DNA from 2 places in the Micromonospora sp. CA-111912 genome. Region 2 is predicted to be linked to the other one. Evidence: riboswitches for the same ligand, from Rfam matches in the RefSeq annotation. Region 2 holds a riboswitch; the other holds the start of a gene.

Region 1 (4,363 bases), 3.3 Mb from region 2:
GAGCGGCGAGGAACAGGTTCAGCGACTGTGACTGGTCGATGAACGGGGCGCGGGCGGCGGCCAGGTCGATCAGCGCCCGCTGCGGCAACTCCCAGGCCGTACGGAACAGCTGCCGGACCTCCGCCGGCAGTTCCGTGATGCCCTGCACCGATCCCTCGGCGCGCTTGATCGCCGAGCGGACCTGGTCGGTCCACAGGCCGCGGGCCTTCAGTTCGCGTACGAGGGCGGTGTTTACCTGGAGGAACTCCCCGGACAGGGTCTCGCGCTTGAACAGGTTGGACACCTGCGGCTCGATGCACTCGTAGCAGCCGGCGATGGAGGCGATGGTGGCGGTCGGGGCGATCGCCACCAGCAGCGAGTTGCGCAGGCCGTGCGCGGCGACGCGCTCCCGCAGCGCCGTCCAGCGCTGCGCCTGACTGCCCGTGACGCCCCACAGGTCCGGCTGGAGCTGGCCGCGTGCCGCCCGGGTCTCGGCGAAGGCCGGGTGGGCGCCGAAGCGTTCCGCCAGGTCGGCGGAGGTCTCCAGGGCGGTCAGGTACAGCTCCTCGCTGATCCGGGTGGACAGCTCCCGGGCTGCCGGGGAGTCGAACGGCAGCCGCAGGGCGAAGAACACGTCCTGCAGGCCCATCAGGCCGAGGCCGACCGGCCGCCAGCGGGGGTTGCTCGCCGCGGCCTGCGGGGTCGGGTAGAAGTTGATGTCGATGACCCGGTCGAGGAACGTCACGGCGGTGCGGACGGTGGCGCGCAGCCGTTCCCAGTCGATGCCGCCGTCGGCGAGGTGGGCGGCGAGGTTGACCGAGCCGAGGTTGCACACGGCGGTCTCGGCGTCGCTGGACACCTCGACGATCTCGGTGCACAGGTTGGACAGGTGCACCACGTTGCCCGGCTCGGCGGTCTGGTTGCACAACCGGTTCGCGGCGTCCTTGAACGTCATCCACCCGTTGCCGGTCTGTGCGAGGGTCCGCATCATCCGCCCGTACAGCTCCCGCGCCGGCACCTGCCGCACGTACCGGCCCTGCGCCTCGGCCGCCCGGTACGCCGCGTCGAACTCGTCCCCCCACAGGTCCGGCAGCTCCGGCACCACGTCCGGGTCGAACAGCGACCACATCCCGTCGGCCTCCACCCGGCGCATGAACTCGTCCGGGACCCAGTTGGCCAGGTTCAGGTTGTGGGTGCGCCGGGCGTCCTCACCGGTGTTGTCCCGCAGTTGCAGGAACTCCTCGATGTCCGGGTGCCACGGCTCCAGGTAGACGCAGGCCGCGCCCTTGCGCCGGCCGCCCTGGTTGACCGCCGCCACCGAGGCGTCCAGCGTCCGCAGCCACGGCACGATCCCGTTGGACTGCCCGTTGGTGCCCCGGATCAACGCGCCCCGCGACCGGACCCGGGAGAACGCGATGCCGATGCCGCCGGCGAACTTCGACAGGTTCGCCACCTGCGCGTACCGCTGATAGATCGAGTCCAGTTCGTCGCGCGGGGAGTCGACCAGGTAGCAGGAGGACATCTGGGTGTGCCGGGTGCCGGAGTTGAACAACGTCGGCGAACTCGGCAGGTACGCCAGGCTCGACATCAACCGGTAGAACTCGATCACCTCGTCCGGGGCGTGGGACAGGCCGCAGGCCACCCGCAGCAACCAGTACTGCGGGGTCTCCACCACCAGCCGGCTCGTCGGATGGCGCAGCAGGTACCGGTCATGGACCGTGCGCAACCCGAAGTACTCGAACCGCAGGTCACCGTGGGGGTCGACGGCGTCATCGAGCTGCGTGGCGTTGGCGGCGACGAACGCGGCGGTGCCGCCGCCGATGAGGCCCTCGACGTGTCCCCGTCGGATCGCCTCGCTGAACGACCCGATGCCCTGCCTGCGGACCTCCTTGTCGATGTAGCCGGCCAGCAGGCGGGCGGCCAGCCGCGAGTACTGCGGCTCCTCACCGATCATCTCGGCAGCGGTCTGGATGGACAGCCGGTCCAGCTCGGCGGTCGTCGCGCCGTCGTACAGGCCGCTGATCGTCCGTGTCGCCACCCGCAACGGGTCGACGTCGGCGAGGCCGACCGTCCACCGCTCGACCGCTCGGACGATCCTGTTGACATCGACCGGTTCGGTGCCGCCGTCGCGCTTGCGGACGCGCATCTGCGTCCGCCGCGGGCCCGGTAGGGCTGCCTCGTCGGCCGTCATGCCCTCGACCGGGACAACCTCGGTGACTGCCACCACTCACTCCTCGCGGGCTCGAGACCTGATGGCCTTCGGACGCGTGGAGACAGACACCGGCGGACGTCACGCCGGCGGGGCGCGGGTCAGGTGGCGTCGGCCGTCCCACGCGGCCTCGGACCGCCGCCCACCCCGGTATGGGTGCGCGGCGCGCTGGCAGGTCTTCGGACTCGCGGGCGTGACCGGGCTCACCGGTCTTCTACTGGCCGTCGCTTCCCAGGCCGCTGGCGGCCCAGTGCTGATGACGGCGGTCGTTCCCACTCACCGCTGCGGGGCAGTCCCGGATTTCCACCGGGTTCCCTCTTGCCTCGACCGCCCCGGATGAGCGGCCGAACCAGCTACGGTCGACACCATATATAGGGACTACGGCGTTGTCACACCCCACATGTCGAGTCCGGGCGTGTCGGAGACCGGGGCGGTGAAGCCTCGTCGATTTGTTCGGCGCAGCGACCGAGCCGATTGGTGGAGCGGGTCTGGATCCAAGGGCGGCGGACCCGGCCGGTAGGACCGGAACGGATGTCGACCGGTCGGGTTTCCGACGGGCATCCGTACACAAGGGATGGTGACCTCCTACGGTGACTTCCGGCACGCCAGGAAATGGACGTCGCCGGGAATCGACCCGGCGACGCGATTCAGGCGTTTTACAGGGGGTTGTCTCGATGCACGTTCGGAGCCGCGCCATCGCGGGTCTGGTCGCCGGGGCTGTGCTGTTGACAGGCCAACCGGCGGCTGCGGGCACTGTGCAGGGCAGTGCCGCCGACGAGGTCGCGAGCACCAGTGCTCGCGTCGCCACGGGAACGATCGGCGGCGATGCGACGCGCACGGCCGTCCGCACGGCCTCGTCACTGTCGGTGCCGGGACACACCGGGCTGGTTCCCAGCACGCCGCGCAATGACGTACCGAGGATCACCGACGGCGAGATCACCGACATCGAGGTGATCGGCAACCGGGTCTTCATCGCCGGCTCCTTCACCGCGATCGCCAACGTCGGCGGGACGCCGGTGGCGCAGCCGTCGCTGGCTTCTTACAACATCGACACGGGCCTGGTTGACACCGGCTTCCGGCCGACGTTCGACGGATCCGTCGAGGCCGTCGAGGCCTCGCCGGACGGCTCGTCGCTCTACGTCGCCGGCTCGTTCAACACGGTCGGTGGCCTGACGAAGCGCAAGATCGTACGGCTCGACCCGGTCACCGGCGCTCCGATCGCGGCGTTCACCGCGCAGGGGAACGGGCGCGCGACCGCTCTGGCCGTGAGCAACACCGCGGTGTACGTGGGCGGCCAGTTCACGAAGGTGAACAGCGTGAACCGCGGCGGGCTGGTCGCGCTCAACCCGACGACGGGGGCGGTGGACAGCGGGTTCAACCTGCCCCTGACCGGCGGCATCGGCGTCGGCGGCATGCTCACCGTGCAGCAGCTCAAGCTGACGCACAACGGCAGCAGGCTGCTGGTCGTGCACACCGGTCGCCAGATCGCCGGTCAGGACCGCTACGGCGTCGGTCTCGTCGACACCGCCACCAAGGCCCTCCTGCCGTGGCGCACCCGCCTGTGGGAGGACAACCTCTCCTTCGTCGGCGGCATCCAGCGGGTCTTCGCCGGTGACGTCGCGCCGGACGACTCCTACTTCGTCGTCACCAGCGGTTCGGGAGGCGATCGCCCGCCGATCAACGACACGGCGATCGCGTTCCCGGTGACCGGCGCCGACCACGTCGAGCCGATCTGGGTGTCGCGTCACTTCGACAGCATCTACTCGGTCGCCATCACCGAGACGGCCGTGTACGTCGGCGGCCACTTCAGTTGGCAGGAATCGCCGACCTCCAACGTCCCGTGGCCCGGCCTGGACAACGTCGGGTACGGCACGGGTCAGGGCCTGAGCGGCTACGGTCTCGGCGACCAGGTGGTCCGCCGTGACCACCTCGGCGCACTCGACCCGGCCACGGGCACGGCGATCGAGTGGAACCCGGGTTCCAGCTCGTACGAGGGGGAGAAGGCGATGCTGGCCACCCCGCGCGGCCTCTTCGTCGGTGGCGACGGCAACACCAAGGGCGGCCTGTCGGTGGGGCGGGTCGGGTTCTTCGACCTCACCCGGGCACCGGCGCCCTCGCCGGTCGACACGACGGTCGTCACGCCCATCGAGGGGGCGGTCAAGCAGGCCAACGCGC
Region 2 (4,363 bases):
GGCCTGGCCTTCGCCGGTGCCCCGTACGACGAGCAGGCGGGCGCGTGCCGGCTCGCCGGCGGACGCGACCGATCCGGCAACGGCAGGCTGCGGCGCGTTGTCCGGCGCGGGCGATCCTCCGGCGTGTGAGTCGTGGACGTCCGGGGACCGGCCGTCCTGCGGGGCGTCGTCCGGCGGCCCGCCGCCGGGACCACCGGGGCCGTCGTCGGGCCCGTCCGGTCCGGGGTGCGGGTCGTCGTTGCCCAGCAGGTCGTCGAGCCGGTCCTCGTCCAGGCCGGGCTCGTCGAACGGGTTGCGGCGCCGGCGGTGCGGCAACGCGAGACGGGCGGCGACGCGGACGTCCTCGCGGGTCACGTACGTGCGTCCCTGCCAGGCGGCGTGCGCCGCGGCGGTGCGGGCGGTGACGAGGTCCGCGCGCAGGCCGTCGACGTCGAACGCGGCGCACACCTCGGCGATGGTCGTCAGCGTCTGGTCGTCGAGCACGACGTCCGGCACGAGCCGCCGCGCCGCCGCCAGCCGCGCACGCAGGGCGTCCTGCTCGTCGGCCCAGCGTGCGGTGAAGCCCTCCGGGTCGGCGTCGAACGCCAGCCGGCGACGCACGACCTCCACCCGCAGGGAGGGGTCGCGCGGTGCGGCGACCTCGACGGTCAGGCCGAACCGGTCGAGCAGCTGCGGGCGCAGCTCGCCCTCCTCGGGGTTCATCGTGCCGATCAGCACGAACCGGGAGGCGTGCTCGACTGAGAAGCCGTCGCGCTCCACGCTGACCCGGCCGGTCGCCGCTGCGTCGAGCAGCAGATCGACGAGGTGGTCGTGCAGCAGGTTGACCTCGTCGACGTAGAGCAGGCCACGGTGGGCTCGGGCGAGCAGGCCCGGCTCGAACGCCACTACGCCGTCGCGCAGCGCCGCGTCGAGTTTGAGGGAGCCCGTCACCCGGTCGTCGCTCGCACCGACGGGCAGCTCGACGAGCCGCACCGGCCGCTCGACGACGGGCGTGGAGGCGTCGATGGGCCCGTCGGGGCAGACCGCCAGGGCATCGTCCGGGTCGACCGAGAACCGGTCGCCCGCATACGTCCGTACCGGCGGCAGCACCTCGGCGAGGCCGCGCACGGTGGTGGTCTTGGCGGTGCCTTTCTCCCCACGGACCAGGACGCCGCCGATGAGCGGGTCGATCGCGACCAGGGTGAGGGCGAGAGTCATGTCGTCGGAGCCGACGACGGCACAAAAGGGGTACTGCGCTGGCATGTAGGGCTCCCGCTCAATCTGCCATGACCGTCCACGACGCGGACGCGTCGCGGCTCGGATCGAGGCCGGTCTTCGGACTTCCCAGGTCTGTGCCTGAGTCACCGCAGCGGGCCCTGTGCCGGATTCTCACCGGCTTCCCAGATTCTCCCCGTGGCCATCGGCCGTGGGGCACCTCGAACCTTCGCATCACCCTAGACGCCGTCCTGACGGCCCAGACAGCGGTCCGGCGCCTGGGCGGACCGGGCTAGGGTGCAACCCATGGAGGCGCACGTGACCGTTGTCGGGCTCGGGGCCGACGGCTGGGCGGGCTTGCCGGAGCCGTCTCGGACGCTGGTGCACGGGGCTGCGACGCTGCTCGGCGGAGCCCGGCACCTCGATGCGGTGCCGCCGGTCTATGGCCAGCAGCGTGTCGCGTGGCCGTCGCCGCTGCGTGAGAACCTGCCGGGCCTGCTGGGCGCCGCGCGCAGGCCCGTCGTCGTGCTGGCGTCGGGCGACCCGCTCGTGTCGGGCGTCGGCACGACGCTGCTGGACATCCTGGGCCCGGAACGGGTGACGATCGTGCCCGCGGTCTCCTCCGTGGCGCTCGCTCGAGCACGTCTCGGGTGGCCGGCGGAGTCCGTCACGACGGTGAGCCTGGTCGGCCGCGACGTGCACCTCGTCGTCCCCGCGCTCGCACCCGGGCGGCGGCTGCTCGTGCTCTCCAGCGACGAGACGACGCCTGCCGCCGTCGCCGCGCTGCTCACCGGACTCGGCTGGGGAGAGTCCAGGCTTACCGTGCTCGGCGACCTCGGCGCCGCGAGTGAGTCGCGTGCCGAGTCGACCGCGGCTTCGTGGGACGTCGTGGATGTGCCCCGGCTGAACGTCCTGGCGGCCGAGATCCGCGGCACCGGACCGGGCTGGGCCGCGGGCGGGGTGCTTCCCGACGACGCGTTCGAGCACGCCGGGCAGATCACCAAGCGCGACCTGCGTGCCAGCGCCCTGGCCCGGCTCGCGCCCGCCCCCGGTCACCTGCTGTGGGACGTCGGCGCCGGTAGCGGCTCGATCGGCGTGGAGTGGATGCGTGCCTGGCCGACGGCGCGGACGATCGCGATCGAGTCCCGCGCCGACCGCGCCGCGCTCGTGCGTCGCAACGCCGCCACGCTCGGCGTTCCCGGCCTGCGTCTCGTCGAGGGCTCGGCGCCCGACGCCCTGGCCGGTCTCGAGCGCCCCGACGCGGTGTTCGTCGGCGGTGGAGCGACCGTCCCCGGCGTGCTCGAAGCGTGCTGGGACGCGCTTGGCGCCGGTGGCCGGCTCGTCGTCCACGGCGTCACGGCCGAGACCGAGGCGGTGCTGCTCGAGCGGTACCGTCGCCATGGCGGCGAGCTCGTCCGCCTGCACGTCGAGCGCGCCGAGCCGCTCGGCGGCTTCACCGGCTGGACGCCCGCGCGTGCCGTCAGCCAGTGGACCGTCACCAAGGGAGAGTCATGACCGTCCATTTCGTCGGGGCCGGACCCGGCGCCGCCGACCTGCTCACGCTGCGCGCGGTTCGCCTGCTCGAGGTTGCGGACGTGTGCCTGTATGCGGGCACCTACCTCGACGCCGACGTGCTCGGCCACTGCCGCGACGACGCCCGACTGGTCGACACCCAGCACCTTGACCTGGACGAGATCACCGCCCACCTGGTGCGGGCGCACGCCGACGGGCTGGAGGTCGTGCGGCTGTGCTCGGGCGACCCGTCGCTGTACTCCGCGGTACACGAGCAGGCGCGCCGGCTCGACGCGGCGCAGGTCCCGTGGGACGTCACTCCCGGTGTGCCCGCCTACGCGGCTGCCGCGGCGATCGTCGGCGCCGAGCTGACCGTCCCCGAGCTCGCCCAGTCGGTCGTGCTCACCCGCGCTCAGGCCCGTTCCACGGTCATGCCGCCGGGGGAGCAGCTCGCCGCGTTCGCCGCGACCGGCGCGACCCTGGCCCTGCATTTGGCCATCACTCGCAGCCGCGAGCTGGCCGCCGAGCTGGCCGAGTACTACGGCGACGGGTGCCCGGTCGTCGTCGTGTCCAAGGCGACGCAGCCGGATGAGCTCGTCCTGCGCGGCACACTGGCCGACATCGGCGAGCAGGTCGAGGCCGCGGGCCTGCGCCAGGCCGCGGTCATCCTGGTCGGCCCCGCGCTGGCTCCCGGCGTCCGCGGCGGTGAGTCGTTCCTGTACGCGGCCAGCCGCGAACGTCGCGCCCGCGGCTGACTAGGCGACGAAGCGCGGGCTCCAGACGCGGCCGGCCGCGGTGACCCGCGTCGACGAGGCGCCGACGAGCAGCAGGCACTTCATGTCGATGGTCTCGGGGTCGAGCTCGCCCAGCGTCGTCACGGTGAGGCTCTCCCCGGCGCGGCCGACGTCGCGACCCACGACTACGACGGTCTCGGGTGACTTGTGCTCCAGCAGCGTTGCTCGGGCCTGCGCGACCTGCTCGGTACGCGAGCGCGAGCGCGGGTTGTAGAGGGCGAGCACGAGGTCCGCCTCGGCGACGGCGCGCAGTCGCTTCACCACGACGTCCCAGGGCTTGAGCCGGTCCGACAGGCTCAGCACCGCGAAGTCAGCGCCGATGGGGGCGCCGGCGCGCGCCGCGACCGCTTGGACGGCCGAGATTCCGGGCACGACGCGCACGGCGACGTCCGCGTAGCGTGGGTCCTCCGCGGCCTCGAACACCGCTGACGCCATACCGAAGATGCCCGCGTCGCCGCCGGAGACGACCGCGACGCGCTCACCGGCGAGCGCCAGCTCGAGCGCCTCGCGGGCCCGGTCCACCTCGACGGTGTTGCCGGACGCGTGACGCACCAGGCCCGGGCGCTGCGGGACGCGCTGGACGTACGGTCCGTAGCCGAGGACGTGGCCGACCTCCGCGAGCACTTGCGACGCCTCGGGGGAGAGCCACTGGTCGGGACCGGGACCGAGGCCCACGACGACGACTTCGGCACCGGCGACGGGCTCGGTGACCTCACTCACCGAGCGGTCGTAGCGCGCCACACCGGGACGGGTGTCGCCGGGGACCAGGACGATCGAGAAGTACGGCACCGTCTCGGGGTCCACGTCGGCGACCGGGAGCACGCGCTGGGCGTCCATCGACGCCCGCTCGACGTACCAGGACC

The links. Region 2 has a riboswitch for cobalamin ahead of ACQPZO_RS19355 (VWA domain-containing protein). Riboswitches for the same ligand answer to the same signal wherever they lie in the genome.
Region 1: linked by a shared signal. The riboswitch ahead of ACQPZO_RS03245 (ribonucleoside-diphosphate reductase subunit alpha) and the one ahead of ACQPZO_RS19355 (VWA domain-containing protein) in region 2 are both predicted to bind cobalamin.

The regions. Positions count from the first base shown of each region.
Region 1 is NZ_CP192007.1:684,660-689,022, reverse strand. It holds gene ACQPZO_RS03245 (ribonucleoside-diphosphate reductase subunit alpha) at 1-2,170, opposite strand, end outside; cobalamin riboswitch at 2,342-2,557, opposite strand; gene ACQPZO_RS03240 (Ig-like domain-containing protein) at 2,863-4,363, shown strand, end outside.
Region 2 is NZ_CP192007.1:4,654,392-4,658,754, reverse strand. It holds gene ACQPZO_RS19355 (VWA domain-containing protein) at 1-1,242, opposite strand, end outside; cobalamin riboswitch at 1,289-1,433, opposite strand; gene cbiE (precorrin-6y C5,15-methyltransferase (decarboxylating) subunit CbiE) at 1,501-2,709, shown strand; gene cobM (precorrin-4 C(11)-methyltransferase) at 2,706-3,461, shown strand; gene ACQPZO_RS19340 (precorrin-2 C(20)-methyltransferase) at 3,462-4,363, opposite strand, start outside.